Regions from separate parts of the Streptomyces sp. GbtcB6 genome, predicted to be linked through region 2. Evidence: riboswitches for the same ligand, from Rfam matches in the RefSeq annotation. Region 2 holds a riboswitch; each other region holds the start of a gene.
What was found. A riboswitch is a leader RNA that binds a small molecule or an ion and turns the genes downstream of it on or off. The one in region 2 is predicted to bind S-adenosylmethionine.
Positions count from the first base shown of each region.

Region 1: linked by a shared signal. The riboswitch ahead of thrC (threonine synthase) and the one ahead of KVT45_RS36210 (amino acid ABC transporter permease) in region 2 are both predicted to bind S-adenosylmethionine.
Region 3: linked by a shared signal. The riboswitch ahead of KVT45_RS02085 (aminotransferase class V-fold PLP-dependent enzyme) and the one ahead of KVT45_RS36210 (amino acid ABC transporter permease) in region 2 are both predicted to bind S-adenosylmethionine.

Region 1 is NZ_JAGXJL010000005.1:194,935-198,202, forward strand. It holds gene KVT45_RS11275 (trehalose-6-phosphate synthase) at 1-608, opposite strand, end outside; gene KVT45_RS11280 (glucosyl-3-phosphoglycerate synthase) at 703-1,647, opposite strand; SAM riboswitch class I at 1,805-1,958, shown strand; gene thrC (threonine synthase) at 1,977-3,260, shown strand.
Region 2 is NZ_JAGXJL010000028.1:57,418-60,685, reverse strand. It holds gene KVT45_RS36215 (glutathione S-transferase C-terminal domain-containing protein) at 38-910, shown strand; SAM riboswitch class IV at 988-1,111, shown strand; gene KVT45_RS36210 (amino acid ABC transporter permease) at 1,504-2,487, shown strand; gene KVT45_RS36205 (amino acid ABC transporter ATP-binding protein) at 2,484-3,268, shown strand, end outside.
Region 3 is NZ_JAGXJL010000001.1:454,003-457,270, forward strand. It holds gene KVT45_RS02085 (aminotransferase class V-fold PLP-dependent enzyme) at 1-1,317, opposite strand, end outside; SAM riboswitch class IV at 1,489-1,605, opposite strand; gene trpD (anthranilate phosphoribosyltransferase) at 1,830-2,894, opposite strand; gene KVT45_RS02095 (ubiquinol-cytochrome c reductase cytochrome b subunit) at 3,027-3,268, opposite strand, start outside.

The sequences.
Region 1 (3,268 bases), on a different contig from region 2:
CCCAGCAGCTCCGCCGCGATGTCGTCGGGGAGGAGGCGGAAGTAGTCCGGCGGTGCCCAGGGGGTGTGGGAGAAGTGGCCGATCCGCAGGTCGGGGCGGAGCCGGCGCAGCATCCGCGGGGCCAGTGCCAGGTGGTAGTCCTGGATGACCACCACCGCACCCTCCGCCGCCTCCTGCGCCAGTGCCTCCGCGAACGCCCGGTTGTAGGCCTGGTACGACCCCCACTGCCGCCGGAACTCCGCGTCGAAGACGGGCTCCAGCGGGGTCTGGTAGAGCATGTGGTGGACGAACCAGAGGACCGAGTTCGCGATGCCGTTGTACGCGTCGGCGAACACGTCCGCGTCGATGTCGAGCATCCGGACCTGCTGCCCACCGGTGTCCCCGGCCGGCAGCCGGCCGCCCTCGGCCCGCCGTACCGCCTCCCGGTCGCCGTCGCTCAGCGCCGCGCACACCCACACCGCGTTCGCGTCCGGCCCGATGGCCGACAGCCCCGAGACCAGCCCGCCGCCGCCCCTCCTGGCGTGCAGCGAACCGTCTTCGCGCAGGTCGTACGAGACCGGGCCGCGGTTCGAGGCGACCAGCACCTCGGCACCGCCGGTGGAAGCCATGGGGGAAGCCATACGCGTCAACCTAGCCCGGCCCGTAAACGCTCAAACGTACGGCCACCCCCGACGCGCCGCCGTATACGGCCGTACGACGAAGTCACGCCACCTTGCGCTCGGCGTACTCCGCGATCTCCGCCATCGGCGGCCGTTCCTCCGTGTCCACCGAGTAGGTGCGCGGCTCGAAGCCGTCCTCGCCCCGTTCGAACTGGGTGAGGGAGGGGCGGATCAGGTGGCCGCGGGCCAGCCGCAGCTGGGCCGTGCGGTAGATCGCGGCGGACATCCGGCCGAGGGCCTGGCCGTCCTGGTGGCGGTGCTTGCGGACGCCCACGTCGACCTGCGCCAGCGCACTGAGCCCCACCAGGTGCAGGGCGTCGACCAGCATGCCCAGCTCCACGCCGTAGCCGACCGGGAAGGGGAGCTGTTCGAGGAGCGAGCGGCGGGCCGCGTACTCGCCGCCGAGCGGCTGGACGAAGCCGGCCAGCTGGGGCCAGTGCATGTTCAGCAGCGGGCGGGCCATCAGCTCGGTGACCCGGCCGCCCTGTCCGGCGGCGCCGCCGAGCGGGCGGTCGTACATCGCCTTGACCAGGTCCACGTCCGGGTCGGTCAGCAGCGGGCCGACGATCCCGGTGACGAAGTCGGAGGAGAAGTCCCGCAGGTCGGCGTCGATGAAGCAGACGATGTCCCCGGAGGTGACCAGGAGAGAGCGCCAGAGCACCTCGCCCTTGCCGGGGACGGCGGGGATGCGGGGCAGGATCGAGTCGCGGTGCACGACGCGCGCGCCGGCCGCCGCGGCGACGGCCGCCGTGCGGTCGGTGGAGCCGGAGTCGACGACCACGATCTCGTCGACGAGCGGCACCTGCTGCATGAGGTCGTGACGGATGATCGCGACGATGTCGCCGACGGTCTCCTCCTCGTTGAGCGCGGGCAGCACGACGCTGACCGTCTGCCCGGAGGACCGTTTCGCGGCCATGATCCGGTGCAGAGGGCGATCGGTTACGGACCAGGAGCGGGTGGCCAGCCAGCGCTCGACTTCTTCCAGCACGGTCAGCGGCTCCTCACTGTCACGGTCACACGGCGAGGTGTGATCCATCTCGCGGTTCGGACGACTCACTCAACTGTCCTGGCCTTCGGTTACAGTCTTGAACAACGCCGATGACCATCGCATGTCCTGGGGTCACCCGGCGTTGACAACCACATACCGCTCATCCAGAGGGGCAGAGGGAAACGGCCCGTTGAAGCCCCGGCAACCCTCCAGTCGGTACTCGTAGATCACTGTCGATCATCGCGAGGCTCCCGGCTAGGGAAGGTGCCAAATCCGTCTCACGGCGAGATGCGTCGTGAGGAAGATGAGGAGAAAGGGCCTCGCCTCACATGGCTGTGCAGACTGTTGCAAGCGCCACCGATTCCACCGTAGACCTTGGTCCCGCCGCCGCCCTGAGCTGCCGCGAGTGCGGTCACCGCGTTCCGCTCGGCCCGCTGTTCGCCTGCGAGGAGTGTTTCGGCCCGCTGGAGATCGCGTACGACTTCTCGGCCTACGACACCGAGGAGCTCCGCAAGCAGATCGAAGCGGGTCCCGCGAACATCTGGCGCTACGCGCCGCTGCTGCCCGTCCCCGCGGACGTGGCGACCAAGCCGAACATCAACCCCGGCTGGACCAAGCTCGTCAAGGCCGACAACCTGGCTCGTGAGCTCGGGGTGACCGGCGGCCTGTACGTGAAGGACGACTCCGGCAACCCGACGCACTCCTTCAAGGACCGCGTCGTCGCCCAGGCCGTCGAGGCCGCCCGCGCCTTCGGCTACACCACTCTCTCCTGCTCCTCCACCGGCAACCTGGCCGGCGCGGTCGGTGCCGCCGCCGCCCGGGCCGGCTTCCGCTCCTGCGTGTTCATTCCGCACGACCTGGAGCAGGGCAAGGTCGTCATGGCCGCGATCTACGGCGGCGAGCTCGTCGGCATCGAGGGCAACTACGACGACGTGAACCGTTTCTGCTCCGAGCTGATCGGCGACTCGGCCGGCGAGGGCTGGGGCTTCGTCAACGTCAACCTGCGGCCGTACTACGCGGAGGGCTCCAAGACCCTGGCGTACGAGATCTGCGAGCAGCTCGGCTGGCAGATCCCGGACCAGCTGGTCATCCCGATCGCCTCCGGCTCGCAGCTCACGAAGATCGACAAGGGTCTGCAGGAGCTGATCAAGCTCGGGCTCGTCGAGGACAAGCCGTACAAGATCTTCGGTGCCCAGGCCGAGGGGTGCTCGCCGGTGTCGGTGGCCTACAAGGAGGGCCACGACGTGGTCCGCCCGCAGAAGCCGAACACCATCGCCAAGTCCCTCGCCATCGGCAACCCGGCCGACGGCCCGTACGTCCTCGACATCGCGCGGCGCACCGGCGGCGCGGTGGAGGACGTCACCGACGAGCAGGTCGTCGACGCGATCAAGCTGCTCGCGCGGACCGAGGGAATCTTCGCGGAAACCGCCGGCGGGGTGACGGTTGGAGTCACCAAGAAGCTCATTGAGAATGGGTTGATCGATCCGGCGAAGTCGGTTGTTGTACTCAACACCGGTGATGGACTGAAGACGCTGGACGCGGTCGCGGGTACCGGGCTCACCGCGACCATTCGCCCGAATCTGGAGTCTTTCCGTGAGGCCGGGCTCGCCTGAGTCCCCCG
Region 2 (3,268 bases):
CGTACGTCCGCGCGCCCGCCCGCCCCCGGGGAGACGCATGTCCATCGCTCCACTCGCCGCCCTGCCCGCCGTCCGTACCGCCCCCGCCTTCCGGGGCCGCATCGGCCGGGACGCGCGCAGCGGCCACTACGCCGTGCCGCGCCGCTACCGGCTCCACCTCTCCACCGCCTGTCCGGACGGCCTGCGCATCGCCGTCGGCCACAGCCTGCTGGCCCTGGACGACTGTTGTCCGGTCACCTTCCTGCCCGCGGTCCCGGACTGTCCCGACGGCAGCCATCCGGCGCTGCGCCCGCTGTACGAGGCCAGCGCTCACCGCTACTCGGGACCGGCGCTCGCGCCGGTGTTCAGCGACGACTGGTCCGGCCGTATCGTCAGCACCCACAGCCGGGACATCCTGCGCGATCTGGACCGGCACTTCGGCGACGGCGTCGTCCGGCTCTACCCGTGCGGTGCCGAGGCCGAGATCGAGGCCGTCGAGCGGCTGTGCGCCGAGGACATCGAGCAGGCCGCACAGCGGGCCGGCCGCGAGGGCGGCGACCCCGAGGCGCTGGCGGTGCTGCTCGCCGCCCTGGACGGGCTGGAGCGCCGGCTGACCGGCGTGGAGTTCCTGATCGGCGGTCAACTCACGGCCGCGGACATCGAGTTGTGGGTGACCCTGGTGCAACTCGACACCGTGCACCGCAACCACCTGGACGCCGCCGCCGTGCACGCCATCGCCGGCCACCCGGTGCTGTGGGCCTACGCCCGGCGGCTGGCCGCCCACCCGGCCTTCGGCGCTCACCTCGACCTCGACGGCATCGCCCGCCGCCACCACGGCCGTTGCCAGGGCCTGGAGGCCGCCGGCGCGGCCGTCCAGATCCTGGACTGGGCGGGTCACGCGGCGGACGCTCCCGGCGTTCCACGCAGGTGAGAGCGGCCCGAACCGTTTCGCCAGTCGGACAGGCGTTGACATTCGTTCGGGCAACTGCGTTACTTACGGACCAGAACGGTCAAGAGCGTCAGCGTCAAGCCCTGGCTTGCTGACCGGCAACCCTCGCATCGCGGTGGGGTGCCCCAGGTGACGACCGGACCGACGACGTTTCGGCAAGCGACGATTCGGTAAGCGCGAGGCCCCCAGGGGGCCGGCACGACAGTGAACAGGTGACGGACATGTACGCAGCTTCCAGGACGGCCCAGAGCCGCGCCGTGGGCTGCGTACGCCCGTACCCGAGCCCGCTCGTCGCCGACCGCGCCGTCGACCTGCTCCGTGTCAACAGCGCCCTGTGTAGCGCGTGTACCGCACCGGGCTGTGCCCGCTGTCGGGTCTGACCAGGCCTTTCTTCCGCCGGCTGCCCGCAGCTCCGCACCCCAGCGTTCCCGTCAGAACACCGGCTGCCCGGTGTGTTGCCGTCCGCCCAGCCCCGTGCCCCGCGCGCCTCCGCGCACCCTGCCGTGCCCGAACACGGCAGGGTGCGCGGCCCCCGCCGCGGGACACGTGGGTGTCCGACTCCGCCGGAGCCCGCCATGAGTGAACCCCCAGGCGCCACGATCGCCGCCTCCGAGGCACCCCCCGCTGCCGACGAACCGTCAAAACCCCTCGCCGCACAGCGCGTTCTGCCGCTGCGCAGGCCGGGACGGTGGATCGCCACCGCCGTCGTCCTGGTCCTGGCCGTCCAGTTCGTGCACGGACTGGTGACCAACCCCTTCTACCAGTGGGACCGCTTCGGCTACTGGTTCCTGCGGCCGACGATTCTCGACGGTCTGGTCATCACCCTCGAAGTCACCGCCTACAGTGCGGTGCTGGGCCTCCTCGGCGGCATCGTGCTCGCCCTGGCCCGGCTCTCGAAGAGCCCGGTGCTGCGCGCGGTCAGCTGGACCTACGTGTGGGCGCTGCGTTCCATCCCGCTCATCGTGGTCCTGCTGTTCCTCTACAACTTCAGCGCCCTGTACAAGACGTTGAGCGTCGGAGTCCCCTTCGGACCCGCCTTCTTCTCCTTCGACGAGTCGAAGCTCGCCACCGACATGGTCGTCGCCGTCATCGGCCTCAGCCTCAACGAGGCCGCCTACGCGGCCGAGGTGGTCCGCGGCGGCATCCTCTCCGTGGACCAGGGCCAGCACGAGGCGGCCGCCGCACTCGGCCTGCCCAAGGGCTACCAGTTCCGGAAGATCGTGTTCCCGCAGGCGCTCAGGTCGATCACCCCGAACTACGTCAACCAGCTGATCGGCCTGATCAAGAGCACCTCGCTGGTCTTCTACGTCTCGCTGCTCGACCTCTTCGGCTCCGCGCAGAGCATGGGCTCCACCTACCCAGGGGACATCGTGCCGCTGCTCCTGGTGGTGACCGTCTGGTACCTGATCCTGACCAGCGTCGTCTCCGTCGTCCAGTTCTACGTGGAGCGGTACTACGCCCGCGGCGCCACCCGCACGCTGCCGCCGACCCCCCTGCAGAAACTGCGCACCGGCCTCACCGACCTGCGCGCCCGCATCCGCCGGGAGGCCGCGGTATGACCATCACCGACACCCTGGAGACGGCCCCCGTCGCCCTGGAGATATCCGGCGTCCACAAGTGGTACGGCGCCCACCGCGTCCTCGACGGCATCGACCTGACCATCCGCCCCGGCGAGGTCACCGTCATCCTCGGCCCGTCCGGCTCCGGCAAGTCCACCCTGCTGCGGGTCATCAACCACCTGGAGAAGCCCGAGATCGGCCATGTCAGCGTCAACGGCGAGCCGATCGGTGTGAAGCGGCAGGGCGAGCGGCTGAAGGAGCTCAGCGAGCGCGCCATCCTGGCCCAGCGCAGCCGGATCGGCTTCGTCTTCCAGAACTTCAACCTCTTCCCGCACCTGACCGTGCTGGACAACGTGGCCGCCGCCCCGGTCGCCACCGGAAAGCTCGGCAAGCCCCAGGCCCAGGCCCTGGCCAAGGAACTCCTGGAGCGGGTCGGCCTCGGCGAGCGCGTCGGCGCCTACCCCCGGCAGCTCTCCGGCGGCCAGCAGCAGCGTGTGGCCATCGCCCGCGCCCTGGCCCTGCGCCCCGGCGTGATCCTCTTCGACGAGCCCACCTCCGCCCTGGACCCCGAACTCGTCGGTGAGGTCCTCGCGGTCATCAAGGACCTGGCGACCAGCGGCACCACCCTCGTCATCGTCACCCACGAGATCGGCTTCGCCCGCGAGATCGCCGACCGGGTCGTCTTCATCGACGGCGGCCGGATCGTCGAGCAGGGCCCGCCCTCCGAGGTCCTCGACAAGCCGCAGCACGAACGGACCAGGGACTTCCTCAGCAAGGTCCT
Region 3 (3,268 bases), on a different contig from region 2:
CTTCGCGCCGTCGGTCACCAGTTCCCGTACCGCCGTCACGAAACGCTCGACATGCTCGTCCGGCGTCCCCGCGCCGAAGCTCACCCGGATCGCGTTGAGCGACTTCTCGCCCGGTGCCGCCTCCGGCGCCCCGCACTCGCCCTGGGTCTGGGGGTCGGAGCCCAGCAGCGTCCTGACCAGCGGGTGGGCGCAGAAGAGGCCGTCGCGGACGCCGATGCCGTACTCGGCGGAGAGGGCGGCGGCGAAGTGGGAGCTGTTCCAGCCGTCCACCACGAAGCTGATCACGCCGACGCGCGGGGCGTCGTCACCGAAGAGGGAGAGGACCCGGACCTCGGGGACCTCGGCCAGCCCCGCCCGCACCTTCTCGATCAGGTACTGCTCGCGGGCGACCAGAGTGTCGAAGCCGGCCTCGGTGAGCGCCTTGCAGGCGGAGGCGATGGAGTAGGCGCCGATGACGTTCGGGGAGCCCGCCTCGTGCCGCGCCGCGCTCTCGTGCCACTCCACGGCCACTCCCCCGTCCTCGCGCCGGGTGACCTTGCGGCTGGCGCCGCCGCCCGCGAGGTAGGGGTCGGCCGCCCGGAGCCAGTCGGCGCGGCCGGCCAGGACACCGGAGCCGAAGGGGGCGTACAGCTTGTGGCCCGAGAAGGCGACCCAGTCGACGTCCAGGTCCCGGACGGACACGGGGTGGTGCGGGGCCAGCTGGGCGGCGTCCAGGACGATCCGGGCGCCGTGCGCGTGCGCGGCGGCCGCCAGCTCGCGGACCGGCCACAGCTCGCCGGTGACGTTGGAGGCGCCGGTGACGCAGACCAGGGCCGGGCCGTAGGGGTCGCGGTCGGCGAGGGCGCGTTCCAGGGTCTCGACGGCCTGCCGCGGGGTGCGGGGCGCGTTGAGGTAGGTGACCCGGGCGTCCTTCCAGGGAAGCAGGCTCGCGTGGTGCTCGGTCTCGAAGACGAAGACCTGGCAGTCGGCGGGGACGGCGGCGGCGAGCAGGTTCAGGGAGTCGGTGGTGGAGCGGGTGAAGATCAGCTGGTCGTCGGGGCGGCAGTCGAGGAACTCGGCGACGGTCCGGCGGGCGTTCTCGAAGAGGTCCGTGGAGAGCTGGGAGAGGTAGCCGGCGCCGCGGTGGACGCTGCCGTAGTAGGGCGCGTACGCCGCCACGTCGTCCCAGACCCGCTGGAGGGCGGGGGCGCTGGCCGCGTAGTCGAGGGCGGCGTAGGTGACCTCGCCGCCGGTGACCAGCGGGACGATGACATCCCTACCCAGAACGGGCAGCGGGGAACAAAGCGACTGGGCGGAGGCAGCGGTGGAGACAGACATGACGGAACTCCCGTGAGAGGCAAGCCGGAATCACCGTGCGAGCGCGCGGACGACCGCGGCTCCGGCACGGAGAAAAAGGAAAAGGGGATGCGGAGGCGGGGCTCTGCGGCCCTATCGCATTCGCTTGCTCACAGAAGACTCCTCGACGACCAGGACCCCTGGTGTACGAGGGGTCCGCGCTTGCCGTAGACCTCGCTGCCTACGGCCTGGTCTTCACCCGGGGCACCCCGCCACGGACGGAGGGTTGCCGGACAGTCGGCCGGGGCCTCATGACTGTCACTCATGACCTGGCAAGAAACGTAGATGAAGTGATCGCGGACGCGCAACTCCTGTCCGGATGACGGGACACCCGCAGGGGCCCACGCCGGCTGGGCACCGCCGAGAGGGCCGTGTACGGCTGATCGCCGTTGCAGCGGCGGAAGAGTTTCCTCCTTCTCCGCCGCAACGGCGATCAGCCACGACGGCGGCGCCCGGCGGCGCCGAGCCCCGCCTCAGCCCGCCGACCGCGCCGCCTACCTGTTCGTCGCCGCCGCCCAGCGCTCCAGCGCCCGCTTGGCCGAGCCCGAGTCGATCGACTCCGCCGCCTTGTCCATGCCCGCCCGGAGCTGCTCGGCGAGCGTCCCCGTGCCGGGGTCCAGGGCCACCAGGGCCGCCGCCGAATTGAGCAGCACCGCGTCCCGTACCGGCCCTTGCTCGCCGTCCAGCAGCCTGCGGGCGACCTCCGCGTTGTACGACGGGTCACCGCCCCGCAGCGCCTCCACGGGGACCAGGTCGATGCCGACGTCACGGGGGTCGAAGGTCTCCTCCGCGACCTTGCCGTCGCGGACGATCCAGACATGGGACGCGGCGGTCGTCGTCAGCTCGTCGAGGCCGTCGTCGCCGCGGAAGACCAGGGAGGAGTTGCCGCGCTCCGCGAAGACGCCCGCGACCACGGGGGCCATGCGCGGGTCCGCGACGCCGACCGCCTGGGCCCGGACCTTCGCGGGGTTGGTCAGCGGGCCGAGGATGTTGAAGACCGTGCGGATGCCCAACTGGCCGCGTGCGGCGCCCGCGTGACGCAGCGCCGGATGGAACTTGATGGCGAAGCAGAAGGTGATGCCCGCCTCCTCGGCGACCTCGGCGACCCGCTGCGGGGTCAGGTCGAGATTGACGCCCAGCTTCTCCAGGACGTCCGAGGCCCCGGACGCGGAGGAGGCCGCGCGGTTGCCGTGCTTGACGACCTTCGCCCCGGTGCCGGCCACCACCAGCGCCGACATCGTGGAGATGTTCACCGTCTTCGCGCCGTCACCGCCGGTCCCGACGACGTCGACGGTGCGGCCCGGCACCTCGATGACGTTGGCGTGCTCGTACATCGTGCGGACGAGGCCGTTGATCTCCTCGACCGTCTCGCCCTTGGCGCGCAGGGCGACGACGAAGCCCGCGATCTGGGCGTCGGTCGCCTGGCCGCGCATGATCTGGTCCATCGCCCAGGCCGTCGCGTCGGCGCTCTGGTCCTTGCCGTACAGCAGGGCGTTCAGTACCCCGGGCCAGGAACGGCCCGCCGCGATGTCGCCTCCAGCGGGGGTCACAGCGCTCATAAGGCCGCTCCTGATCGTCGTACGCGAAATGAAGGTCTCACCGCCTACCCTATCCAGCTCCGGGCACCGCGAAGGGCCCCCGTCCGGTGTACGGACGAGGGCCCTTCGGCTGTGGCGTGGCGACGCGGTGGATCAGTGGTGGCCGTGGCCGCTCGTGATCTCCTTGTACTCCTCGACGGTCGGCTTCGGGATCTGGTTGTCCTCGCCGTAGTAGGCGTTGCTCAGCTTGGCGCGGAGCTTCTCGGACCCCTTGATCTTGCGTTCGACACCGTTCTCGTCGACCGCCGGGCCGACCTGGGCCGGCTCGTACTGGTGGTGCGCCGTGAGGGTGTGCAGCTGCTCCTGCGAGAGCGGCTCGTGGACCTCGATGAACT